2 linked regions of the Chloroflexus aurantiacus J-10-fl genome follow. The protein of the gene in region 1 interacts with the protein of each later gene in a pairwise test. Links are inferred from orthologs where the notes say so. Each region holds a gene or a part of one and is shown in the gene's direction. Other genes may lie near its edges. The genes, in order: ctaD and CAUR_RS09915.

What was found.
Region 2: the proteins of ctaD (region 1) and CAUR_RS09915 interact in binary tests that used the Escherichia coli proteins (3 or more experiments, as listed by UniProt). The link is inferred for Chloroflexus aurantiacus J-10-fl from one-to-one orthologs.

What each region holds. Positions count from the first base shown.
Region 1 is NC_010175.1:2,918,380-2,935,073, forward strand. Bases 7,196-10,029 are described here. They hold ctaD (cytochrome c oxidase subunit I), read left to right. Parts: upstream 7,196-7,700; coding sequence 7,701-9,359; downstream 9,360-10,029. Other genes in these bases: coxB (cytochrome c oxidase subunit II), read left to right, coding at 7,196-7,697; CAUR_RS11190 (cytochrome c oxidase subunit 3), read left to right, coding at 9,440-10,029. In the rest of the region: CAUR_RS11150 ((Fe-S)-binding protein), read left to right, coding at 1-519; CAUR_RS11155 (TAT-variant-translocated molybdopterin oxidoreductase), read left to right, coding at 902-4,024; CAUR_RS11160 (c-type cytochrome), read left to right, coding at 4,075-4,680; CAUR_RS11165 (cytochrome c3 family protein), read left to right, coding at 4,705-5,367; CAUR_RS11170 (hypothetical protein), read left to right, coding at 5,381-5,785; CAUR_RS11175 (SCO family protein), read left to right, coding at 5,819-6,658; more of coxB, read left to right, coding at 6,705-7,195; more of CAUR_RS11190, read left to right, coding at 10,030-10,228; CAUR_RS11195 (cytochrome C oxidase subunit IV family protein), read left to right, coding at 10,238-10,603; CAUR_RS11200 (HAD family hydrolase), read right to left, coding at 11,673-12,356; CAUR_RS21230 (hypothetical protein), read left to right, coding at 12,954-13,097; CAUR_RS11210 (hypothetical protein), read right to left, coding at 15,275-15,496; CAUR_RS11215 (GNAT family N-acetyltransferase), read left to right, coding at 15,991-16,694. UniProt on the Escherichia coli protein: Cytochrome bo(3) ubiquinol oxidase is the terminal enzyme in the aerobic respiratory chain of E.coli that predominates when cells are grown at high aeration.
Region 2 is NC_010175.1:2,599,771-2,610,377, reverse strand. The notes cover bases 7,660-10,600. They hold CAUR_RS09915 (methionine aminotransferase), read left to right. Parts: upstream 7,660-8,505; coding sequence 8,506-9,696; downstream 9,697-10,600. Other genes in these bases: CAUR_RS09910 (carboxypeptidase M32), read left to right, coding at 9,713-10,600; CAUR_RS09920 (hypothetical protein), read right to left, coding at 7,954-8,349. Also shown: CAUR_RS09945 (transglycosylase domain-containing protein), read right to left, coding at 1-1,406; CAUR_RS09940 (AAA family ATPase), read left to right, coding at 1,752-3,464; CAUR_RS09935 (nucleotidyltransferase family protein), read right to left, coding at 3,491-3,835; CAUR_RS09930 (nucleotidyltransferase substrate binding protein), read right to left, coding at 3,832-4,281; CAUR_RS09925 (glycoside hydrolase family 31 protein), read left to right, coding at 4,592-7,036; more of CAUR_RS09910, read left to right, coding at 10,601-10,607. UniProt on the Escherichia coli protein: Shows aminotransferase activity with methionine and histidine as substrates, and to a lesser extent also with phenylalanine.

The sequences.
Region 1 (16,694 bases):
AACGCTGCCGGTTGTGGTAGCACCCTCAAAGAATATGGGCATCTCTTGCACGACGATCCAGCATGGCGTGAACGTGCTGAACGGTTTAGCGCCAAAGTAAAGGACGTTCACGAATTTCTCGCCGGTATCGACTTCAATCGCAGCGCCTTGGGTCGACTCAACCTCACCGTCACCTACCAGGAGCCGTGCCACCTGGTGCATGCCCAACGAATCAGTGCGCAGCCACGAGTGTTGCTCACGGCAATCCCCGGTTTGACCTTGAAAGAGATGCCGGAGTCGTCATTGTGTTGTGGCAGTGCCGGTATCTACAATGTCACCCAGCCCGAAATGGCAATGAGCCTGGGTGCGCGCAAAATCGACAACGCGCTCACGACCGGTGCCGAGATTATTGCCACCGCCAATCCCGGTTGTGCTCTCCAACTGGCCGGTGAACTGCGCCGTCGGGGTAAAGATGTTCAGGTGCGATATATTATCGAATTGCTTGATGAGTCGTATCGAGTCTTTGCAGCCTCGGCCTGACAACAGCTATCAGTGATTTCTCACAACCCTGTGCAGTCATTGCAATGATAGATGACCTGCACAGGGCTTGTTCATGTTGCGCATTTTCCGCAAAGTATGCTACTATAATTGCACTAACAGGCACAAAGATCGCGCCGCAGCCGGCTACGATGCCGGCATTTCATTGGCTACGACTATCGTCAGTTCTGTAGCAACTATCTGGGTTAGAAAGCATTGAGATTTCCACTATTCCTGGTAGATACCAAACCTGGATGCAAAAGGTATGAAGCCTACAGCATTGACAGCGTAGCTTTCTGTTATAATCGAAAACGGTTGAATGTGCCTGAATTCACAAGTTTGAGGGCGGAATTGGACCCGCTACGTATCTAGTCTGGCCACGCAAATGAGTGAGATGAACCTTCACCCTGCCGCGCCCGAGATCGAGGCCGTTCGCGCCCAACTACAGCAGGCGCGTGGCAAACAGTTCTGGCGTTCACTCGATCAACTGGTCGATACGCCGGCATTTCGAGAGCTGGTTGCTCGTGAATTTCCGCAAGGAGCGAGTGAACTGGCTGATCCGGTTTCTCGTCGGACATTCCTCAAGTTGATGGGAGCGTCGCTGGCGCTTGCCGGACTCTCTGGCTGTACCTTTGCGATCAAACAGCCGCAAGAGCAGGTTGCGCCCTTTGCTCGTGCACCGCGTGATCAAATTCCCGGCATTCCAAATTACTACGCGACCGCTGTGATGCTCGACGGGTTTGCCCTTGGTGTGACGGTCAAGAGCCACGAGGGGCGTCCAACCAAGATCGAAGGCAACCCAATGCATCCGGCCAGCCTTGGTGCAACCGATGCGTTTGCGCAGGCCGAGTTGCTGGCATTGTACGATCCTGACCGGCCTGAGACGGTGCGCCGTAGTGGTCTGCTCAGTACCTGGGAGACGTTCGTTGGTGCGATTACCGAGACCTTGCAGGTGCAGCGTGCGTTGCAGGGACAGGGTCTGCGGCTATTGACCCCGACGGTCACTTCGCCGACGCTCCGCGCCCAGATCAACGAGCTGCTGACCAATTTCCCGGCGGCGCGCTGGATTCAGTACGATCCGATTGGCCGCAGCAATACCTATGCCGGTACCAGGCTGGCGTTTGGGTCGCCGTATGAGCCGCGCTACAACTTTGCCGAGGCCGATGTGGTGCTGGCGCTAGACGCCGATTTTGTCAGCGAAGGTCCTGGTCGTGTGCGCTACGCTCGCGATCTGATGCAACGACGGCGGGTGCGTAAAGAGACCGCTGCGATGAGTCGGTTGTACGTCGCTGAACCGGTCTTCTCGCCAACCGGTGCGATTGCCGATCACCGCCTGGCAGTATCTGCCGGTATGGTTGGTCAACTGGCAGCCGCTATCGCGACGCAGTTGGGTGTAACCGCAGTGGTGCCGGCGACCGGTTTGAACGAAGCTCAGCAGCAGTGGGTTGCTGCTGTGGTGGACGATCTGCGCCGGGCCGGCAATCGGGCGGTGGTGGTGGTTGGTGAAGCGCAGCCACCAGTTGTGCACGCGATTGCCCACGCCATCAATCTTCAGCTCGGTGCCGTTGGGACGACGGTGGAGTACACCGAGCCGGTAGCCCAGCCGGGTGATCCGCAGGACCTGGTAACTCTGGTCAACGATCTGCGCGCCGGGAGCGTCGAGTTGCTGGTGATTATTGATAGCAACCCTGCCTTCACCGCGCCGGCAGACCTGGGTTTTGCTGAGGCAATGCGCCAGGCTAAACAGGTCGTGGTACTGAATCCCTACGAAGATGAGACAGCAGTGCTGGCGACCTGGTTTATTCCGCTGACCCATCCCCTCGAGTCGTGGTCGGATGCCCGTGCCTACGATGGGACAGCGAGCATCGTTCAGCCGCTGATCCGGCCATTGTACAGTTCGCGCTCGGCACACGAGCTGCTGGCAGTGTTGAATGGTAATATCGGTGCGACCGATTACGATATTGTGCGGTCTTACTGGCAGCAACAGACCGGCCTTGAAGATGCGGCTTTCGACGATTTCTTCAAGCGTGCTTTGAGCACAGGTGTGATCGAAGGCTCTCGCTTTGCCCCTGTGCAGGTTGCGCTGGTGAATGGTCTGCGTCTGGAAGCACCGGCACCTTCAGCAGGGCTTGAGCTGATCTTCCGCCCCGATCCGGCAATTTGGGATGGTCGCTTCGCCAACAATGGCTGGCTGCAAGAGTTGCCACGTCCAATGACGAAGCTGACCTGGGATAATGCAGCGCTCGTCAGTCCACGAACTGCGATTCGTTTGCTCAATCTACCCTTCGATCCGGCCAGTCTGGCTGCGCCGGGGCGGGCGCGTGAGCAGGCGCTGGAACGCCTGGCCGGTGAAAATGGTCGCATGATCGATGTGACAACACCGGTTGGTACGCTGCGACTCCCGATCTGGATTGTGCCGGGCCATGCCGATGACACGATCACGGTAACCCTTGGGTATGGCCGTGAGCATGGTGGTCAGGTGGCTGCCGGTGCCGGCTTCAATACCTATCGTCTACGGGCCAGCGCAACCCCGTGGTTGATCAGTGGTGTAAGCATAACAGCGACCAATGAACGCTACCTGCTGGTCAGCACCCAGGATCACTGGACGCTCGAAGGGCGCGATGTGGTACGTGCCGGTGAATTTGCCCGCTTTAAGGAAGACCCGAAATATATTGCCAAAGAGGTCTACACCGAAAAGTACGGTTCACCTGAGCAGAAGCCACAGTATCAGTCATTGATGCCTGGGTCTCTCCCTGGCTACGACTACAGCGTTGGTAATCAGTGGGGCATGGTCATCGACCTGTCGGCGTGTATCGGCTGCAATGCCTGCGTGATTGCCTGTCAGGCCGAAAACAACATCCCGATTGTCGGTAAGGACCAGGTCTCGCGCGGTCGTGAAATGCACTGGATCAGGATTGATCGCTACTACGCTGGCGAAGACCTCGACAATCCAGAAGCCTACTTGATGCCGATGACCTGTGCGCACTGCGAGCAGGCTCCCTGTGAGCTGGTCTGCCCAGTTGCAGCGACAGTGCACGATGCCGAGGGCATCAACAACATGGTCTACAACCGCTGTGTCGGTACGAAGTACTGCTCGAACAACTGCCCCTTCAAGGTGCGTCGGTTCAACTTCTTGCAGTACAGCGATCTGACCAGTGAAAGCCTGAAGCTGATGCGCAATCCCGACGTGACTGTCCGTAATCGGGGTGTGATGGAGAAGTGCAGTTACTGTGTGCAGCGGATCAGTGCAGCGCGCATCAGGGCGAAGGTCGAAGGTAATCGGCCAATCCGTGATGGCGAGGTTGTCACCGCCTGCCAGCAGGTCTGCCCAACCCAGGCGATTGTTTTCGGTAACATCAACGATCCGAATAGTCAGGTGGCTCAGATCAAGCAGCAGCCACACAACTATACCGTCTTCGATGAGCTGAATCTCAAGCCACGCACGAGCTATCTGGCACGGGTACGTAATCCCAGCGAAGCACTCGATGGTGGGAGTCATGCAGGGTAGCAGCACGCTGGCCAGTGTATCTGGCCAGCACTAGAAGCGAGCATTGGCGTATGGTGTACTCTGTTCGTAAATCAATCCTGACCCGGCTGGTACGGCTGGCGTGGCTGCCACTCTGCTTTTTGTTGGTGGCGTGTCACGTTGATATGTATGACCAGCCCAAGTACAAGCCAAACGATGTCAGTACCTTCTTTCCTGACGGCCGGGCGATGCAGCCGCCGCCGGCCAATACAGTACCGCTCAACAGTTATAATCCTGATTCGCCCCTGATGACCGGACGGATCGAAGGGCAACTGGCCGATCAGTTGCCACCAGAGATCAGACTTGATGCTGCCCTGCTTGCGCATGGTCAATCACGCTACAATGCCTTCTGCGCTCCGTGCCATGGTCTGGTCGGTGATGGTCAAGGGGTGATTGCCTATCGTGGACCAATGACAGTGCCGAGTCTGCATCAAGATCGATTGCGTACTGTGCAGATAGGCTATTTCTTCGACGTGATCACCAACGGCGTCGGCAGAATGTACAGCTATGCTTCACGTATTCCACCCGAAGATCGTTGGGCTATTGCAGCTTACGTGCGTGCGCTGCAATTAAGCCAGAATGCCGATGTTGCCCTGTTGACTGAGGCTGAGCTAGAGCAAGTAAGAGCCGGCCGCTAGGCTAGAGAGCGAGAGACGTGACGTATGTCTGCTCAAATCTTTCCGCGTAATGCAAATGCGATCTTTTTGGCCAGTCTCTTCGGCCTGGTGCTGTTGGTGATCGGAATCATCGCGGCGATGGTCGGCTTCTACCTCTCTCCATGGTATACTGATGTAGGAGTTGCCAAAGCCCAGCCGGTTCCCTTCAGCCACAAACACCACGTTAGCGAACTGAAGATCGATTGTCGCTACTGTCACGCAACCGTCGAAAAGGCTGCCACGGCTGGTTTTCCAGCAACCGAAACCTGTATGTCGTGCCACTCGCAGGTCTGGACAACCAGTCCCTTGCTGCAGGTGGTGCGAGACAGTTATCAGACCGGCGAGCCAGTTGTTTGGAACCGCATCTACGACCTGCCCGATTTTGTCTACTTCAACCACTCGGTACACGTTGCCAAGGGTATTGGTTGTAGCTCGTGCCACGGCCGAATCGATCAACAACAGTTGGCCGCCAAAGCCCAACCGCTGTATATGGGCTGGTGTCTTGGGTGTCACCGGGCACCGGAAGACTACATTCGCCCCCGCGAAGAGGTCTTCAATATGGAGTGGGATGTGAATGCGCTGTCACTGGCCGAACGGCAACAACTGGTGATCGAGTATCAGATTCCTACCGATGGCCGTCTCACCAACTGTTTCGTGTGCCATCGCTAGAGGAGATTGTCCTATGAGTCACGCTCATGCCCATAGTGAAGGTCCTTCCGCCGAGAGTCTGGCGCTCAATCATGAAGTGAGTGATGCTCGTTCACAGCCGATAATTTGGGGCGTGGTGATAGTTGGCGTCGTATTATTGCTGGCTTTTGGCTTGATGGCAGGGCTTTTGGTGATCACTGCCGGTTCGGTAACCGATGCCAGCAATATACTCTCAAATAGTGAGATGTCGCAGATGCAGATACCACCAGCGCCGCGCCTCGAACAAAATCCGCGCGTTGATGGTGATCGGATTATCACCGAGGCTACCGAGCGCCTGGAGAGTTATGGCTGGGTGAATGAACGGACCGGTCGTGCGCATATTCCTATCGAGCGAGCGATGGAATTAATCCTTGAACACGGCCTGGATGCCGTAAAGTAGCCGGTATCAATCACTAGATCGTGAGATGTTGTCATGAAGTGCCGGACGTTCATCACGCTGATTGGCTGGTTCGCCATCTTGTTGCTGGCACCCGCAGTGGTGTCAGCGCAAGGTGGCCGCCCAAATCCGGCTGATAATGTCGCTTTCGAGCAGCGCATGGGCGAACAGGTGCCGCTCGATGCCGTCTTTATCGATGAGCAAGGGGAGCAGGTTCGCCTGGAGCAGTTCTTCACTTCCGGCCAGCCGGTTGTGCTGGTGATGAGTTACTACGAGTGCCCCATGCTCTGTTCGTTTGTGCGCGAAGGGGTGCTGGCGGCACTGCAACAGGTGACGCTTACCGCTGGACGTGATTTTCAGGTGATCAATATCAGTATTGATCCACTTGAGACGCCAATGATGGCGGCCAATGTGAAAACGTTGACTTTGCAACGCTATGCCCGGCCCGATGCCGAACAGGGATGGCATTTTCTGACCGGTAGTGAGGAGCAGATCCGGCGTGTTGCTGATGCCATTGGTTTCAGGTATGTCTATGACGAAACCATCGATCAGTACGCGCACGCGGCCGGATTCGTTGTGCTGACCCCAGAAGGTAAAACGGCTCGTTACTTCTTTGGGATTGAGTTTAATGCCTCTGATGTGCGGCTTGGGATTGTTGAGGCATCGTCTGGTAAGGTCGGTAGTGCGATTGATCAGATTTTGCTACTGTGCTACCAGTACAATCCGGTTACCGGTAGTTATACTCCGGCGATTATGACGATCCTACGGATTGCCGGTGTCCTGACGGTGATCGGGATTATTACGCTGATTGTGACGTTGAGTCGTTCAACACCCGGCGGTAATTTGCCGCCACCACGTGAATCGGTGCCGGCTTAGTGGTAGTTGCGACTGGGGCGGCAATGCCCCCGGACAGGACGAAGGTATGCGCGATTTTCCGTTATTTCCCGATCAGGCATCAACCTTTGCAACCCAGGTTGATCAGCTCTACTTTTTTCTGGTGGCCCTGAGCCTCATTTTTGCCGGGGTGTTACCGTTTGTTATTCTCTATCTGATCGTTCGTTATCACCGTAGTCAGAAGGTTGATCGGAGTAATCCGGTTGACTCCAACCTTAAACTAGAGCTGACCTGGACGATAATCCCGTTAATACTGGTCATGCTGGTCTTCTTCTGGGGTGCGTTTTTGTACGTACAGATGCGAACTCCACCGGCGCGCACTCTGGATGTCTATGTGATCGGCAAGCAATGGATGTGGCACGTGCAGCATCCAAACGGTAAGCGCGAGAATAATGAGCTGCACGTTCCAATTGGCCAGCCCGTGAAGCTGATAATGACATCGCAAGATGTGATTCATAGCTTCTACATTCCGGCGTTCCGCGTGAAGCAAGATGTGTTGCCGGGCCGCTACACAATCATGTGGTTCGAGGCGACCAAACCCGGTGAGTATCATCTGTTCTGCGCCGAGTACTGTGGTACTGAACATTCGCTGATGATTGGTCGGGTTGTCGCCATGCCGTTGGCCGATTACGAGCGCTGGCTGGCAACTCCTGGGCCGGTAGTGTTACCTGATGGTTCGATTGATACGGGCCAGCCGACGATAACTGCAAATCTCGGCGATCCAATGGCTGCGGCGGGTAGTCAACTCTTCACAAGCCTGGGTTGTGCCGGCTGCCACGCAATGGCCGGTGGTGGCGTTGGACCGAGCATGCAGGGTTTGTACGGAGCAACAGAGAAAATGGCTGATGGCTCGACAGTCACGGCTGATGAGAACTATCTGCGTGAGTCGATCCTCAATCCGAATGCGAAGATTGTGGCCGGCTATCCTGCGGTTATGCCATCGTATCAGGGGCAGATCAGCGAGGATCAGCTTAACCAATTGATTGCGTATATTAAGTCACTCGCCGACACGGGGAATTAGTCTATGAGCACGCTTTCTCTTCCACAGACGAGCTATATTCACGATCATTCGCGAACGTTTATTGATTGGCTCAAGTCGTGGTTGCTGACGGTTGATCACAAGCGGATCGCAATACTCTACCTGTTGGCGATTAACTTCTTCTTCCTGCTCGGTGGCCTGGCTGCTACTGTGGTACGGATTGAGTTGATCACCCCGCAGGGCGATCTGATGTCGTCGGATGTCTACAACCGGGCTTTCACGCTGCACGGCGTGATCATGGTCTTCTTCTTCCTGATCCCGTCGATTCCGGCGGTGCTGGGTAATTTCCTGGTGCCGTTGATGATCGGTGCCCGTGACCTGGCATTCCCACGGTTGAATCTGTTGAGCTGGTATCTCTACATGATCGGTGGTATCTTCGCCCTGATCGCAGCCGTCTTCGGCGGTGTTGATACCGGCTGGACGTTCTACACTCCCTTCAGCTCAACCTATTCCAACTCGAACGTGGTGATGACGATTACCGGTGCGTTTATTATGGGGTTTTCCTCCATCTTGACCGGTCTTAATTTCATCGTCACCATCCACAAGATGCGGGCACCTGGTTTGACCTGGTTCCGTTTGCCACTCTTCATCTGGGCGAACTATGCAACCAGTATCATTCAGATTCTGGCAACACCGGTATTGGGTATCGCGCTGCTGCTGGTGATCGTCGAGCGGGTTTGGGGTGTCGGTATCTACGATCCGGCGCTGGGTGGTGATCCACTCCTCTTCCAGCACCTCTTCTGGTTCTACTCGCATCCGGCAGTCTACATCATGATTTTGCCGGCAATGGGTGTGGTCAGCGAGTTGATCAGCACCTTCTCGCGCAAGCGAATCTTCGGCTACGAGTTCATTGCCTTTTCGAGTATTGCCATCGCTATCCTGGGCTTTCTGGTCTGGGGGCACCACATGTTCGTGAGCAGCCAGTCGGTGTACGCGGGGCTGATCTTCTCGTTTATCACTATGCTGGTTGCAATCCCGTCAGCGATTAAGGTCTTTAACTGGACGGCAACGCTCTACAAGGGTTCAATCAGCTATCGCACGCCGATGCTGTACGCGCTCGGTTTTATCGGTCTGTTCGTGATCGGTGGTCTGACCGGTATCTTCCTCGGTGTGGTAGCGGTTGACCTGCACGTGACCGATACCTACTTCGTGGTCGCTCACTTCCACTACGTGATGGTGGGTGGTACGATTATGGCCTATCTGGGTGGCATTCACTTCTGGTGGCCGAAGATGACTGGTCGCATGTACAACGAGACCTGGGGCAGCATTGCGGCACTGATCATCTTCGTTGGCTTTAATATGACCTTCTTCCCCCAGTTTATTCTCGGCTACCTGGGTATGCCACGGCGCTATCACGTCTATCCGCCGGAGTTCCAGATTTTGCACGTGATGAGCACGGCTGGTGCCAGCATTCTGGCGATTGGCTTCATCGTGCCTCTTATCTATCTGGGTATCTCGCTGTGGAAGGGGCGGATTGCCGGTGACAACCCGTGGGGAGCGACCGGTCTGGAATGGAAGACTTCATCACCACCACCAACCCACAATTTCGATAAGACGCCGATTGTGACCGAAGAGGCGTATGCGTATCCGCCGGAAGCTGCCGAGCGTGATGCGGCGTCCTGGCGACCGGGTTCACCACTATAAGGCTGGTGGTACTGATAGCAGAACACCAGGTACAAGATTGTCGGTAGTGGCGTTGATAGGTAAAGGCAGAGGAGAGAGCGTTGGCAACGATCACTCACGAAGAGGCACACGCCCATACGCACGGCCCGGAACTGCAACATCAGTTCGAGACGCCGGAACAGCAGAAAGAGGCTGCAACGCTAGGCATGTGGGCCTTCCTGGTCACCGAAATTATGCTCTTCGGTGGTATCTTCATGGCCTACATTGTCTACCGATGGGCTTTTCCCGAAGCATGGGAAGAGTCGGCGGCACTGCTGAATACACCGCTGGCCACGGTAAATACCGTCGTGCTGCTGGTCAGCTCATTAACTGTAGCGCTGGCAGTCAATGCTGCCGAAGAGGGTAACAAGCGTCGGTTGTTGACCATGCTGGTCTTGACGATGCTGCTTGGAGTGACCTTCCTGGTCATTAAGGGTTACGAGTATAGTGAAAAGTTTGCCCACTGTGCCGGTGCGAAAGACCCGATCAGTTGGATTACCGGCACCGATTTGCACGAGAGCCATGAGTGTCTGGTGCCAGGACGTAGTTTCTTATTTCCTGCAGAGCACGGCACGGCGGGTGCTACGCATGGGGCGAGTGCCGGTCATGGAGCTTCCACCGGTCTGATGCAATCCGGTCATCAACTATTCTTCTTTCTCTATTTCTGTGCGACCGGCCTGCATGCCATCCACATGCTCATCGGTCTGGGAGTGATGGGGACGATCACGGTGATGGCACTCCGGGATCGGTTCTCACCAACCTACTTTACGCCGGTTGAGATTGGTGGTCTCTACTGGCACCTGATTGACATTATCTGGGTATTCCTCTTCCCACTCTTCTATCTGGTTTAGGAGGGCGCGATGGCCGAGCGACACGAACATCAACATGCTCACCACCACGGCGCCGGGCATGCCCATATCTCGCGGGGGACCTATTATCGGGTCTTCGGAGCGCTGATGGTGCTTATGGTGCTGACCGTCGCTGCCTGGTGGGTGGAGAAGAACCTGATCCATATTCCGGGCTGGCTGGCGGTGACGATTGCAATGAGCATTGCAATCGCGAAAACGGTTTTGATTGTGCTCTACTTTATGCATGTGAAGGTCAGCAGCCGAATCTCTCAGGTCTACGCTGCCGGTGCATTTGTCTGGCTGATCATTCTATTTGTAATTACCATGGGCGATTACGTTGCCCGTGGCTGGCCACCGCAGGGTGGACCGTTACCGTAACTCTTCCTGGTGTGGTGGGTGAGGGCCGGTCAGAAAATGACCGGCCCTTTTGTTATTGGTGACTGTCGATGTAAGGTGTGTTAAATTTGATATCCCAGGTTGCTACCTTTGTCACCACAGAGACACAGAGGGCACAGAGGATGTGGATAACTCGGGTTACTTCCGTAAGGCGTGACGTAGCACGTTCTTGGGAACTGGTTGCTCCCTCCATCGTTATGCGGTACGCCAGACGGTGTTGAGAGCAACGTCGTGCTGTTCGTCCTGAAAGTCAGCCTCCGTGGTATGCTCACAACATACGTGGCAACTTGAGTTCAATCTGATACGGGAACATGCAATGTCCAGCGAAGTGGGTTCGTTAGGGGCGGGTTCAGAACCCGCCCCTATCACCACACAAACGGCAAGGATGATATCGAAGATACAATCCACTACGTGGTACGCGATCCAGGGCATACCTTTCGACACCCCCTCGTTCGCCGCATCTCTTGTGATGACCACCGCCGGGTGCGGATGGTGCCATTGCTGAGGCATAGCCACGTTCTTCTACTCACCTCGCATCCATCCGGGTTGTGCCGGTAATTCCCACGGATCGTCGCAGCGGAATGGATAGTCACGGTTCGTGGCATATCCGGTGATAGGCAGTGCTACCCATGGTCGTTCAACATGTGCGATGAACGCACATTACTCGTCGATGCACAACATGTCTGCCCGTGGGATTTACAAATACTGCGGCACATCTGGGGTACTCATCTGGCGGCGCAATGAGAACGACCACATCATCCGTAGCCAGGCATCCCTAAATCGCATGCGCGACGACATCGTCAATCATCCATACGTGATGGCAATATGATCAGCAACATGCAACGTTCATTGAAGTAGGGGCGGGTTCTGAACCCGCCCCTACCATCATCCACAAACGGCAAGGGTTATATCGAAGATACAATCCAATACGTGGCACGCGATCCAGGGTATACCCTTTCGACCCCACGCGACACGTGAATCCTTGCCGGTGAAAGCTAACCAATCCAGCACGTGATTGCGCTGTGGATGTGCGGAATGGTTTCGGGCATCGCTAGCGAAAGATAGCTTGTAAGTCGGCAAGTGTGGTGTGGGCCAGGCTGGGCAATGTCAGGTCGGCAGGCGGTAGCGGAACCTGCCCGGAGATCGCGCCGGGGATGGCGACGACCGGGCAGCCGGCTGCCCGGGCAGCCCGGATGCCGTTGGGGGAGTCTTCGAGTACCAGGCAGGTTGCTGGCGGCAGACCCAGGCGGCGAGCTGCTTCCAGGAAGAGATCGGGTGCCGGTTTTGTTGCTGCTACATCATCAGCCGTGACGACTGTTGCGAAGAAGGGGCGTATGCCTAGACGTTCAAGCCAGCCTTCAACCCAGCGCCGGCTACTGCTACTGGCAACTGCACAGGGTAAGCCCTTTGAGTGTGCTTCGGCTAGCAACTCAGCAACACCGGGCAGAAGCGTTTGTGGCGCGCTTAGTTCATCCTTGCGGGCCTGTCGGCGAGCGAGGATCGTATCGCGTGCCGCAATGACTTGTTCGGCCAATTGGGGATCGCGTTGCCGGAGTAACGCGACGAGATGGGCATGAGCATCAAATCCGGCGTTTGCGCCAAGGGTGATCGCCCAATCGTGGACGCTTAGGGTAACACCATATTCGGCATAGATCTCTTGCCAGCTTTGTAAGGCGGGTGTCTCGGTATCGACCATCAGGCCGTCGAAGTCGAAGATGAGGGCATGGATCGGCATTCAGGTCTCCTTTGCATCAGCGATCCGTTGCTGCCAATGTATAGATTCCACACTCATTGTACTTGAGTTGATGTGCGTGCTGTTTCATGCAAGCTCGTGTCGGCGCATGTTGTATCAACTCTTGCCTATGCATCGTACAGGTTGTCGGCACTGCGCTGAGGCATTGGCAGGCGTGCCACTGGTGAGATGCTGATGGTTCGTTGACGGTGCGCGAACTGGTGCATGTGTAGTTCGCCTGCGTGGTGGGTGATGAGCAGGTGACGGTGGTGCTGCGTCTGGCAGTGTGCCGGGACATCCCCCCCACCCCCGCTGGGCTATGCATTACCCACATGTCACGTTGCGTTAGGTCGGGCTGCAAGCGCTCTCCGTGGCGCGGGCTTCCAGCCAGCGTGCCGGCATCCTCGCCACCGCCGTCAGGTGCTGGCCGTGGCCGCTGGTGCGCAGGCACGAACCAAGTGCAACAACACCGTTACGCCCAGGTATCGCATGTATGCCCGACTGACTCTATGATTGTCACGAGCACATCCAGTACCGCCATGACCAGGATGGGTAACGGTGTGCCACACGCCGGATCGTGAGCACGGCTGGCGCGGCAGCATGGCTGCCGCACTCCAAACCGTGCGACACGTGCATGCCGAGCGGGTACGGCAATCCATCCAGCACGTGCTGGCACGGCTGGAGCTGCGCACTATCACCGGACCAGTCGCCCACAACAGCATCCATAGCGATCATCACCGCTGATTCGCACGTGGTTGACACCAGGTATGGGTAATGCGTAGCCGGGTGGGATAGGGGAGGGCAGACGTGTGATCCAGGGCTTCCTAATAGGGTAGACGTTGTATTCGTTCATCTATCCTGGCCGTCCGTGAATGCCGCCAGGGGCGGGAGCTTGCGCCTGGCTCCTCCTTCGAGCACTGGTACCGGCACCATGCGCGCTGGAGGCGCGTGCGCTCAGTCGGGATGCCAGGCGGTGAGCGCGCCGGAGGCGCACGCTTGCAGGGCATCGCCCCCACCCTAGCCCGCCCCCGCTGGGGGCGGGAACTGCCGGTGCCGGATGGTGACCGCTGGCGTGAGTGGGTTCAGGGGGGTGATACACCGTTGGTGGCGGGCACGGCGCGGGCTGGCGAGTGCGCTGGAGGCGCGTGCGCTCAGTCGGGATGCCAAGCGGTGAGCGCGCCGGAGGCGCACGCTTGCAGGGCATCGCTCCCCAATCTACCCCGCCCCCGCTGGGGGCGGGAACTGCCGGTGCCGGATGGTGACCGCTGGCGTGAGTGGGTTCAGGGGGGTGATACACCGTTGGTGGCGGGCACGGCGCGGGCTGGCGAGCGCGCTGGAGGCGCGTGCGCTCAGTCGGGATGCCAAGCGATGAGCGCGCCGGAGGCGCACGCTTGCAGGGCATCGCTCCCCAATCTACCCCGCCCCCGCTGGGGGCGGGAACTGCCGGTGCCGGATGGTGACCGCTGGCGTGAGTGGGTTCAGGGGGGTGATACACCGTTGGTGGCGGGCACGGCGCGGGCTGGCGAGCGCGCTGGAGGCGCGTGCGCTCAGTCGGGATGCCACGCGATGAGCGCGCCGGAGGCGCACGCTTGCAGGGCATCGCCCCCACCCCAGCCCGCCCCCGCTGGGGGCGGGTGTAGACGGTTCAGGGAGGGTCAGTAGTGTGTAGGGTACACGAGGTAAGCGCGCCGGAGGCGCGCGCTCCCAGTTGCGATGAGCGCGCCGGAGGCGCACGCTTGCAGGGCATCGCCCCTACCCTAGCCCGCCCTTGCTGGGGGCGGGAACCAGCGGTGCCGGATGTGGCTCCCGCTGGTGTAAGCTGGTGCCGGTGAGGAGCGCGCCGGAGGCGCGCGCTCCCAGTCGGGATGTCAGGCGATGAGCGCGCCGGAGGCGCACGCTCGCAGGGCATCGCCCCTACCCTAGCCCGCCCTCGCTGGGGGCGGGAACCAGCGGTGCCGGATGTGGCTCCCGCTGGTGTAAGCTGGTGCCGGTGAGGAGCGCGCCGGAGGCGCGCGCTCCCAGTCGGGATGTCAGGCGATGAGCGCGCCGGAGGCGCACGCTCGCAGGGCATCGCTCCCCACTCTACCCCGCCCTCGCTGGGGGCGGGAACCCGCGGTGCCGGATGGTGACCACTGGCGTGAGTGGGTTCAGGGGGGTGATACACCGTTGGTGGCGGGCACGGCGCGGGCTGGCGAGCGCGCTGGAGGCGCGTGCGCTCAGTCGGGATGCCAGGCGGTGAGCGCGCCGGAGGCGCACGCTCGCAGGGCGTACAGACTCGCCCCCACCCTGGCCCGCCCCCGCTGGGGGCGGGAACTGCCAGTGCCGGATGGTGACCGCTGGCGCGAGTGGGTTCAGGGGGGTGATACACCGTTGGTGGCGGGCACGGCGCGGGCTGGCGAGCGCGCTGGAGGCGCGTGCGCTCAGTCGGGATGCCAGGCGGTGAGCGCGCCGGAGGCGCACGCTTGCAGGGCATCGCCCCCACCCCAGCCCGCCCCCGCTGGGGGCGGGTGTAGACGGTTCAGGGAGGGTCAGTAGTGTGTAGGGTACACGAGGTAAGCGCGCCGGAGGCGCGCGCTCCCAGTTGCGATGAGCGCGCCGGAGGCGCACGCTCGCAGGGCGTACAGACTCGCCCCCACCCTGGCCCGCCCCCGCTGGGGGCGGGAACTGCCAGTGCCGGATGGTGACCGCTGGCACAGGCTGGTGCCGGTGAGGAGCGTGCCGGAGGCGCGCGCTCGCAGGGCGTGCAGACTTGCCCCCACCCTGGCCCGCCCCCGCTGGGGGCGGGAACTGCCGGTGCCAGATGGTGACCGCTGGCGTGAGTGGGTTCAGGGGGGTGATACGCCGTTGATGGCGGGCACTGCGGGTTGTTGCCGGTGAGGAGTGCGCCGGAGGCGCGCGCTCCCAGTCGGGATGCCAAGCGGTTAGCGCGCCGGAGGCGCACGCTCGCAGGGCGTACAGACTCGCCCCCACCCTAGCCCGCCCCCGCTGGGGGCGGGAACTGCCGGTGCCGGATGGTGATCGCTGGCGCGAGTGGGTTCAGGGGTGCGATACGCCGTTGATGGCGGGTACGGCGTGCTGGTGCCGGTTTTGCGTGCAGGCAGATTATCACGGATGATCAAACCAGACGGATGTGTCCGGCACATATGTCGGCTCCGTGATCAGACAGGAAACTGCTACGATTTGCGCCGGATCGTGAGCGCGGCTGGCGCGGCAGCATGGCTGCCGCACTCCAAACGTCGCAACACGCGCATGATGAGCGGACAAGACAACCAATCCAGCGAGTGATGGCACTGGAGATGGTCGGCAGATTTCCTCGCTGCCAGGCAGACAGACTGGGAGTAGGATACTGGCTTTGGTGGTTGGTCAGCGTGCAGAAGCTTGCGCGGTAGTCTCGGAGCACGGCAGCACAGCTTTTATGAAATAAGTTCATATGCGTTGATTGCAGGCTGTGGCCTGCGCTGCCCCCTATGATGGTGGCCCGGTATATTGAGCCGATGGACTGATGGCAGCAGCAGGTGCGCAGCATACAATACAGACCGGGATGGTTTTATCACCGGGGTAGCCCGTGAGGTGGTTGTTACCACAGAGCATCGTTTCACCACCTGGAATTCTGCTACGGTGCGTTCAAGGAGAGGTTATGGCGATCAATGTTGATCAGGATGTCCGATTACGACCATTTGATGGGTCGGTAGCGGATTATGCTCTGTTGGTTGCAATTGGTAATGCGGTATTTCCCGACAATCTCGAAACGGTTGAACAGGTTCAACACTGGGATGCCAGGCGGCCAGCTCACTGTATTCAGGAGCGGTGGTTTGCTGAGGTGCACGGGGAGGTGGTAGGGGTCGCCGAGTATTTTCAGCCACAATGGATGTATCACCCACGCAAGTTCTTTGTCAGTATTGCCGTTCTTCCGACGTGGCAGGGCCAGGGTATTGGTCGTTATTGCTACGACGTATTGATGGGTGATTTGCAGAGTCGCCATCATCCGTTACAGGTGCGGGCGAATTGCCGTGAGGATCAGGAACGTGGGATGCAGTTTCTCGCCCGACGTGGTTTTCGGGAAGAGATGCGGACCTGGGAGTCGCGACTTGATCTGCACACCTTTGATCCGGCACCGTTTCGCGCTGCCATTGATCGTGTCGTGGCCCAGGGTTTCACGATCTGCAATTTGCGAGAATTGCTGACACGATTACCGGATGCTCGCCAGCGCCTGTACCGCGCCGCGATGGAGATGCGGGCAGATGTGCCGCAGCCGGAACCGTTTACGCCGCCCGATTTCGCTTCGTGGGAACAGTCTCTGTTCAACGACCCAACGCTCTACCCGGAAGGATATTTTCTGGC
Region 2 (10,607 bases), 330 kb from region 1 along the record:
ATTAAATCGACAAACGTTTCTACGCCGACAAACTCCAGCGCCTTCACCGCCGGAATATTGAGCGAATTCGCCAGTGCCAGGCGCAGACGCACCGGCCCGCGGAAGCGGCCATCATAATTGCGCGGCTCGTACACCACCCCATTCATCTGCCAGCGCGTCGGTACATCCCAGAGTACGGTTGCCGCTGTCCACCCCCGCTGCAAGGCAGCAGCGTAAATAAACGGCTTCAACGCCGATCCAGGCTGACGGAGGGCCAGGGTTACATTCACCTGACCATCAGGCGCGTTATAATCAACACTCCCCACCATTGCCAGAATCTGACCATCAGGGGCGAGCATGACCACACCGGCATTGCTGGCATTGCGGGCGCGCAGGGTTGCGATCTGTTCGGCGGCAACCTGTTCGGCCTGCGCCTGCCAAAACGGGTCAAGCGTGGTGATCACGCGCAAACCGCCACGATTCACCATCTCCTCGCCGAATTGCGCGACGAGCAGGTCGTAGACGTAAAAGACAAAATGGGGCGACTGAATAGAAACGGTGGGGCGCACTAACCGAATCGGCTCGGCAAAGATCGACTCGGCTTCGGCGGGGCTGATGAAACCGGCATCAACCATCTGATTCAGCACAATGCGCTGACGGGCACGCGCCGATGGCAGGTTCTCAAACGGATTGTAGTTCGAGGGCGACTGCGGCAAACCGGCCAGCAGGGTTGCCTCACCGCGACTCAATTCCCAGACATGCTTACCAAAGTAACGTTGGGCTGCCGCCTCAACCCCATACGCCTGCGCACCGTAATACACCTCGTTCAGATAGAGCGAGAGTATCTGTTCCTTACTATACTCCTGCCCAACCCGAATCGCCAGAATTGCTTCGCGAATTTTACGTTCAATTGTCTGCTGCTGAGCTTCTTCAGGCGTCAGTAAAATTGCCCGCACCAACTGCATAGTAATCGTACTGGCGCCTGAAACGGTCTCACCAGCGTTCACATTTTGCCAGAAAGCCCGCACAATACTCGGCAAATCCACCCCAGGATTGGTATAGAAATTCGCATCTTCAACTGCTACCGTTGCATCGCGTAAAATCTGGGGAATACGCTCCAGCGCTACTGGCACCCGTACCCCTGGCCCAATCACCTCGTACAACAGCGTAACGCCATCGCGGGCGTAGATGCGCGTATTCTCGAAGCTACGGTACTGATCGATCAGCTCCGGCGGCGGCAAATCGCGACCGTAGTAGAGATACAGGCCCATCAGCCCCATCATTCCCATCAATACCAACACCAACAGCGTAAAAAAGAGCCGATTGAGCCAACGCCCAACAATCAGCAGGCCCCGAATCGGCCAGGGTGGCGGTAACGGCTTTCGCCGTCGAAAACGTGGTAAACGTGGACGAGGACGCCGTGTCATAGGGTGCAATACCGATAACGTATCCAGACGAATGATCCATTCCTCATAGTACTATAGCGCGATTTGCAACGGCTTGTAGTGAAAAAAATGTCATAGCTGGTGCAGGTAACGTGGCATAGGCAAAGGCTTCTTCGTCGTCGTTGTGAGAGATGTTTGAGATGAAATCAGTATGGTACAATCTTCATCAAGCAACAGCGGCGCACTGGAGAGATACTGGCATTCTGAACATAGTACCGTTCAATGTTCGGGTAAAACGGGGGTAGGAAGTTTGATTAGTAAGCATGAGATGGACTGAATGTACATTATCCCGGCAAAAACGACATAAACCCGTTTTGGTGATCGACGATGCTAACAAAACTGACCATTCGTAATTTCAAACTCTTCACAGATGTTGAGATTGAACTGGGCGAACGAGTTATTTTCATTGGCCCAAACAACTCTGGCAAAACATCAGCATTACAGGCACTGGCGCTATGGGATATTGGCGTCAAACGCTGGCTGGAACGACGTGGCGGCGGTACCGTTCCAACCAAGCGCCCTGGAGTTACCATTAGCCGCCAGGATTTGATTGCCATTCCAACCCCGGCTGCGAATCTCCTCTGGCGTGATTTGCACGTTCGCGAAAGCGTAAGGCAAGACCATAAAGTAGCGACCCGCAATGTGCTGATTGAAATTGGTGTTGAAGGCGTCAATGACGTGCCCTGGGAATGTCGCCTGGAGTTTTACTACGCAAACGAAGAGTCATTTTACTGTCGGCCACCCCTGTCAGATCAGGAAAAGGTCTGGATGAACGTACCAGAGAATCTCAAACATCTTCAGATCGCCTACCTGCCACCAATGTCCGGCCTGGCTGCCCGCGAAGATCGGCTGGAAATAGGCTCCATTCGCGTCCGTTTGGGAGAGGGTCGCACCGCTGAAGTGATGCGTAACCTGTGCTGGCAGGTGTTGCAGAGTAACGATGGCGAGAACAAATGGCAGGAAATTTGCGATTCCATTCGTCGTTTGTTTGGTGCGACGCTGCATAAACCAAAATATATTCCTGAACGGGGCGAAATTGTGATGGACTATTCCACACGCTCAGGAACAACCCTGGACATTTCTTCCAGTGGTCGCGGACAGCAACAAACATTGCTCCTCCTGGCGCATATGGCTGTGCATCCGGGTGCTATCCTCCTGTTGGATGAGCCTGATGCACATCTTGAGATTTTGCGTCAACGGCAGATCTACACGGTGTTGTCAGACCAGGCAGAAAAGATGGGGAGTCAGATTATTGCCGCCAGTCATTCAGAAGTATTACTCGCCGAAGCAGCCGACCGCGATGTTGTGGTCGCCTTCGTCGGCAAACCACACCGCATCAATGACCGTGGTACGCAGGTGTTGAAAGCGCTCCGGGAAATCGGCTTCGATCACTATTACCTGGCCGAGCAGACTGGCTGGGTGCTGTATCTGGAAGGTTCGACCGACCTGGCCCTGTTGAGTGCATTTGCCCAACGCCTCAACCATCAGGCTCAGGAATATCTGGCCCGACCATTTGTACATTATGTTGCCAATCAGCCACGTAAAGCTCTTGAACATTTTTACGGCTTGCGTGAAGCAAAACCCGATCTGGTAGGGATTGCGATCTACGACCGTCTTGAGAAACAGTTGTCGTCAGACCCTTCGCTACGACAACACACCTGGCGGAAACGCGAGCTGGAGAATTATGTGTGTCAGCGTGAGACACTGCTGGCGTATGCGTTAGCCGAAGGTGAACGGATCGCGGAACCGCTCTTCGCTCAGGAATGGCGTTATGCCATGGAACAGGCGATCAATGATGTCGAACAGGCCCTTCGTATGTTAGGCAAAGACCCATGGTCTGACGACATTAAAGCCAGTGATGAGTTTCTCACACCACTATTCCAACGGTTTTACGCCATTCTTCAGCGGCCCAATCTAATGAGCAAGACCAATTTTCACGTTTTGGCGAAGCACGTTCCCCTGCCAGCAATCGATGCCGAAATTGTGCAGGTTCTTGACGCCATTCTGGAGGTTGCCCAACGCGCCCGGCCAGTCGAGTAGCCATCAGCTTCACCACGTTCCGCATCTCAATCTTCCCGGACGTTGTCGGTACTCATTGCCGGTTGCACCACCACATACCCGCGTTCAATCTCGTGATGGAATGAAGGCGGAATCCGTGCCCAATCCACCACATCAACCCGAATCGGGAGATTACTGGCGACAAACGCTTCCCGTAGTGCAACGATATGGTCACACGGCTGTGACAAATGACGAGGGTTCCGCACCACCAGATCGAGATCACTGGCGGCAAATGCCTCGCCCCGCACCCGGCTGCCGTAGGCCCAAACCTCGTATTCGGGGACGTATGTTTGCAAAATCGTGCGTACCTGGGCGAGATATTGGGCGGGTAGATCAAGGTATGGCTTGGTCATAGGTCATCTTCGACAATGGTTTTGCCGGTACGGAGACGTTCTGCCAGTGCATACGCATCGCGGATGAAATCAGGCAACAGTGTCAACGTTTGCTGAACAAAGGCGTCACCGTAATCGTGAGCCGTGCTGTTGCGATTATCGCGATAGGTAAACCAACGCTCAACTTCAGGGATGGACAGCAGAGAGTGTTGGGCGGCGAGGCGTAGCAACTCGCGTACCGGCGTTGCTTCTAGTCGGCGAATGCCGTAGCCGAAATCGCGCAGGCGGCGCCGGATCAGCCGGAACGAGACCTCCTGAGCCAGTTCAAAACCCTTGATGATCGCCATCCGCAAGACTTCCTGCGTCGTCGGTTCCTGCTCTTCCACGGCACGCTGATACATAGAATATGCCGTCTCCAGCGCACGTAATGTGTTCTGCAGATGATCGGTATTGATTGGCGTCGTCATTGGGCCTCACAATTACGTAAAAGTGATTGTACGACGATATTGTAATGGTTTGTAGCACAGTTTGCCAGGAGGGGCAGTTATCTGGTGTCGCCGGTTATGTCGAAACGGTATTCTACATCCTCACAGAAAGTGTGAACGCCTGAGTCGGATCACCCTCGTCAGGTGTGCGGAACGATCAGGTTCCAGCCATCTACCAACACTGACGGTCATCGCTCTCTTCAGATATTACTCTGTCATAAAGATAGCTCTCTCTATCTCCTTATGCTACAATCATCCCTCGATACCGCTTTTGCACATTGAGGAGTTCGCCATGTCGCAAGCCCCGGCACGGGTAGGACTGACCGATACCCGCTATTTTATGCCGTTATCCCGGCTTGGTGCCGTCCAGTCCATTGAACGAGGCATTCTTGCCGCACTCGACCATGAGTGGCTACGGGTGGAATGGATTCGCGAAGATATTGTGCGTTTGAAGATCAGTCGTGGCGGTCATTTTGATGAGCATCCGTCGTATGCCGTCTGCGTTGATCTGAATCATGCGCCGATACCGCCATTTACCGTCGCCGAAACGACGACATCGCTGGTGTTGCGCAGTGCGCGGCTGGAGGTGATCATCGGTCGTGATCCGTTTACGATTACGATCCGGCGGAGCGATGGTAGTTCGGTGATGACCACCGCAACCGGACCTGATGGGCGGCCATGGGCGTATGCAACGCTCAATGATGCCTTCGCGTTTCATCGAGTTTGTGCCCGTGATGATGCCTTTCTCGGTTTGGGTGAGAAGACCGGACGCCTGAATCGGAAAGGGCGGGATTTTATCTTGTGGAATAACGATGTACTGAGTCCGCATGGTGAAGCCGAATTCGCCGTCGGTCGTGATCCCGCCGATCCGCGCACGAAGAATACCAGCACGGAGTTCGATCCCTATTACATCTCAATTCCGTTTTTCTACCATCTCGATCAGACGGGGAATGCTGCCGGTTTTTTTCTTGACAATCCATACCGGGTGCATGTCGATTTTTCGCCTGCCGAGACCTACGGCATCTGTGCGTTGGGTGGTCAATACACAGAGTATGTGCTGGCCGGGCCACGGATTGCCGATATTCTCGAAGGATTCACCTGGTTAACCGGTCGGCTGGCGCCGCCACCAATCTGGGCGCTTGGCTACCATCAATGTCGCTGGCACCGCTATAGTCAGGCTGACATCCTGACTCTCGCAGCCCGACATCGTGAACGACGCATCCCGTGCGATACACTCTGGCTCGATATCGAGCATATGGATGGCTATCGCGTATTCACCTGGAATCACGAATTGTTCCCCGATCCGACAGCCCTCGCTCGCCAGTTGTACGAACAGGGCTTTCGCCTGATCACAATTGTCGATCCCGGCGTGAAGGTCGATCCCGATTTTGCGTTATTCCGCGAGGGGGTGGCGCACGATCTGTTCTGTCGAGCGGCCAGTGGTGAGTTGTACATCGGGCAGGTCTGGCCCGGTCGCACGGCGTTCCCTGATTTTGTGAAACCGGAAGCACGTACCTGGTGGGGCGAGCAGAATGCACGTCACGCGCAGTTGGGCATTGCCGGTATCTGGAATGACATGAACGAACCGGCAACCGGTGATATTCCGCCGTATGCGATGCGCTTCAACGGTGGCCGCGAACCGCACGAACGCTATCACAATCAGTACGCATTGTTGATGGCGATGGCGACGGTGGAAGGATTACACACTGCCTTCCCCAACCAGCGCACGTTTGTGCTGTCACGGGCCGGCTTTGCCGGGATTCAACGGTATGCCGCTAACTGGATGGGTGACAATTGTGCGCGTTGGGATCATCTCTGGATGAGTATGCCGATGGCCATGGGGACAGCGCTATCCGGGCAGGCATTTATCGGCGCTGATATTGGCGGGTTTGCCGGTGACACCCAACCCGAACTTTTTGCCCGCTGGATGCAGTGTGCCGCGTTGACGCCATTCTGTCGCAATCACAGCGCCTACGGCCACATCGATCAGTATGTCTGGTCGTTTGGGCCGGCTATCGAGCAGATTGCCCGCAACGCGATTGAATTACGCTATCGCCTCATGCCCTATCTGGTCACGGCCTTCATGCGAACCGTGGAAACCGGTGAACCGGTACAGCAACCGCTGGTCTTCGCCTATCAATACGACCGCTTAACTCTCGAGATAGACGATCAATTTCTGGTAGGGCGCGACCTGCTGGCTGCGCCGGTGTATACACCGGGCACGACGTCCCGACAGCTCTACCTGCCCGCCGGTGAGTGGTACGATTGGCATACCGACACGCGGTACGCCGGTGAGCAATTTGTGGTGATACCGGCACCGCTCGACCGCCTACCCCTCTTCGCCCGTGGCGGGGCCGTTATTCCACTCTGGCCGGATGCACCGGCTTCAACAATGGGCTACTACCCGGAAACCATCGAGTTACACCTCTTCATTCCAACGCACGATGGTGTCTACACCGCAGAGTTACACGAGGACGATGGGTTGACCCTGGCGTTTCAACAGGGTGCATATTACCGTACCCTGTTCCGGGTCGAACGCCGTGGTCAGGAACTCACGATCAGCGGTTCGACGCGCGGTGATGGTTTTGCTGAATGTGCCCGTACATCCTTCACCCTTGTCGTTCACGGGGCAACCCCGGCGATGGCGGTGGTGAATGGAACACCCCAGGCGTTCGTGAATGGCCGAACGACATTTACCAATCGCGGCGAAGCGTTTGTCGTCTCGTTCACGGTGTGATGCGGTGTAGAGACAGCGAGAGCGCACTTCTGATCCTCTTCTCCCGCTGAGCAGCGCGGGAGAGGGGCCGGGGGTGAGGGTGTTCTCCCACCCTCCCGGCCTCCCCTCGTCGGGGGAGTGGGGAGTAGGGAGGGGCGTGCGCCATCATGGTTCCCGATCACCTCAATCCCAACCCCTCACCTCACCCCCCAGTCCCCGCTCTTCTCCCACCCAGGGAGAGGAGCGGGAGAATGATGACGGGCGTGCTCTCCAGCCGGAAGCTGGGAGCGCGCGCCTCCGGCGCGCATGGTGCCGGTACCATTCCCTTACACGCCAGCCATGCACATGCTCACCATATGGAGGGTAGCAGCCATCCTGCCGCGCCAACTGCGCTCATCGCTCCACCGCTGAGGAATCGGTTAGCCTGCCAGGCGCTGGTGGCGGGCCGTGCCCTCCAGCCCCCGCTATGCATTACCCACAACTCGGATACTGCATCGCTCGCGTACCGGAGCGGATCGGGGGAGATGGTGCAGGCATTCCCCGGCCCCCAGCGGGCAATGCATTACCCATAACTCGTGTGCGGGAGCGGGGGTGATAGCCGGCGAGTCGGCGGGTTAAAACCTCTTCGGGGCTGGCCTGACGGCGGGGATGGTGATCCTTTGCCCCTGCGGGGCTTGCACGCTGTCAGGCAGGGCTTCAGCCCGCACGGCTGGCCTGCCGGCGGGGAGCAGGACGCTGCGGGACACATGACCACCTGGTATGCCTGATGAACGATGTGCTATGAGGGGTCGTACCGGCTGTTAGGTGACATGTGGGTAATGCGTAGGGGGCGGGTGGGGATGTGCGGCTCGCGCTCCCAGAACCAGTCTATCGCGCTCTACCAGCTAACGAGGGAATCAAAAAGGGCAGGTGTTCTACCTGCCCTTTCTGCCGACTCTTTACGCTTCCTCGTGCTTTTCGACAATCTGCACCTTGTTGCTGGTTGGTGGTGTGGTTGGCCGCCGATTCCAGCTCAGGAGTTGCCCCAGCAAAGCCCACATCCGCTGTTCCACCTCGGCTTCGCGACCGCGCAGCAACAGGCTGACGCCACCCAACAGCAGAATGCCCGGCCACAGCAGTTTGAACAGCGACAGCAACGCTAAACCAACACCCCACAAGAGCGCCTGCACCGCTTCATCGGTGCGGCCCAGGTTGCGTTGACGGCGGTAAATGGCGATGCCACCCCCGGCCAGCAGCGCAATCGGAACCAGCCACCAGAGCTTGAAAATTGTCACCACGCCGAGGGTGATTAAAAGAATCCCAATCAGGCGGGTTTGATCGTTCTGTAGCGACATGTGTTTCCTCCTTCAACACCAGGCCATTGCACTTCTGCGGCTATGACGTAGTCTTCTTCGCAAAAGTTGCAGTACTCTGTGGTACCATTAGTAAAGATGCAGGGTTACACTGTAATACGGGCACGCTGTACCTGTAACTTCTTCCAGGGGTGCACGATGACACTATCACTCAGCGCCGAGCGGGTTCGTCAGTTTGGTACCACGATTTTTGCCGAAATCAGTGCGCTTGCCGTGCAATGTGGTGCCGTGAATCTGGGCCAGGGTTTTCCTGATTTCGCCGGGCCGGAATGGGTGAAGCAGGCTGCGATAGAGGCGATCACCGCCGATGCCAACCAGTATGCACCCTACATCGGTGTGCCGCGTCTGCGAGAGGCGATTGCGGCAACCTGGCAGGCCCAGGGCTGGCGGACAGTCGATCCGGTGACTGAAGTGACCGTCACCAGTGGCGCAACTGAGGCATTGTTCGGCGCAGTGCAGGCACTGGTAAATCCCGGCGATGAGGTTATCCTGTTCGAGCCGTTTTATGATGCGTATTTGCCCGATGTGACGATGGCCGGCGGTATTCCCCGTTTTGTCCGCCTCCATCCCCCCGGCGATGGTCATGCAACGTGGTGGTTCGATCCGGCAGAGTTGCAGGCCGCTTTCTCGCCGCGTACCCGTCTGCTGATGCTGAATACACCCCACAATCCAACCGGTAAGGTATTTCGCCGGGACGAGCTGGAGCAGATCGCCGATCTGTGCCAGACTTACGACGTGATCGTGATTTCTGATGAGGTATACGACCAACTGGTCTTTGCCGGCGCAACCCATATACCCATCGCGACGCTGCCAGGCATGTGGGAACGGACATTGACCATTAACAGTCTGGGCAAGACCTTCAGCCTCACCGGTTGGAAAATCGGGTACGCAGTTGGTCCAGCCAGCCTCAACGCCGCCCTGCGCGCCGCGCACCAGTGGATTACCTTTGCGACCGCGACTCCATTGCAATTTGCCGCCGCGGCTGCCCTGGAAGGAGCTTTGCATAACGGCTATTATGAACAGTTTCGCGCTGAATATACAGCTCGTTATCGTCTGCTGGAAGAGATTCTGGTCAGTGTCGGCTTTCCAGTCCTGCCAACCGAAGGCAGCTATTTCCTGATGGCCGACATTACCCCCACCGGCTTTCACGACGATGTCACGTTCTGTCGCTACCTGACGCAGGAGGTTGGCGTTGCTGCTATTCCCCCTTCTGCTTTTTACGCCCGGCAGCACGATTTGCCGCTGCTGGCCCGTTTCTGTTTTGCCAAGCGTCCTGAGACGCTGCGCGCCGCCCAACAACGGTTGTTGGCCTGGCGACAGCGCAGTTGAGAAAGAGAGAGATGTCATGGAAACCCGTCTCCAAGAACTTCGTGCTCGCCTCCAGGAGATTGACGATCTGAACAGTGCTGCTGCTGTACTGGGTTGGGATCAGAGCACATATATGCCACCCGGTGGTGCAGCCGCCCGTGCCCGTCAGCTCGCGACCCTCTCGCGTCTGGCCCACATGAAGAGCACCGATCCCGAATTGGGCCGGTTACTGGCCGAATTGATGCCCTACGCCGAGCAATTGCCGTATGAACATCCTGATGCGGCCTTAATTCGGGTTGCCCAGCGCAACTACGAGCGCATGACTCGCCTGCCCACCGATCTGGTGAGCGAGATTGCCGCCCATACGGCGGCCAGCTATCACGCCTGGACCCAGGCCCGCCCGGCGAACGATTTTGCCACCATGCTGCCGTACCTCGAACGCACCCTCGAACTGAGTCGGAGGGTTGCCGATTGTTTTCCCGGCTACGAGCATCCGGCTGATCCGCTGATCGACTTTAGCGACTATGGCATGCGGGCGTCGGTGATTCGTGATCTGTTTGCCCGTCTGCGCGCCGGCCTGACCCCCATCATTCGGGCGATTGTTGCCCAGCCCCCCATCGATGATTCCTGTCTGCGCCAGTATTACCCGCGCAACGACCAGCTTGCGTTTGGTGAGCAGATTATTCGGCGCTTCGGCTACGATTTCGAGCGTGGGCGGCAGGATTTGACTCATCACCCCTTTGCCACCAAGTTCTCGGTCGGCGATGTCCGCATCACAACGCGCATCAACGAGCACGATCTGGGTGATGGTCTGTTTAGCACACTTCACGAATCAGGCCACGCGATGTACGAACAGGGGATCGAACCCGCCTTTGAAGCAACACCGCTCTGCAACGGTGTTTCGGCTGGCGTACACGAAAGCCAATCGCGGC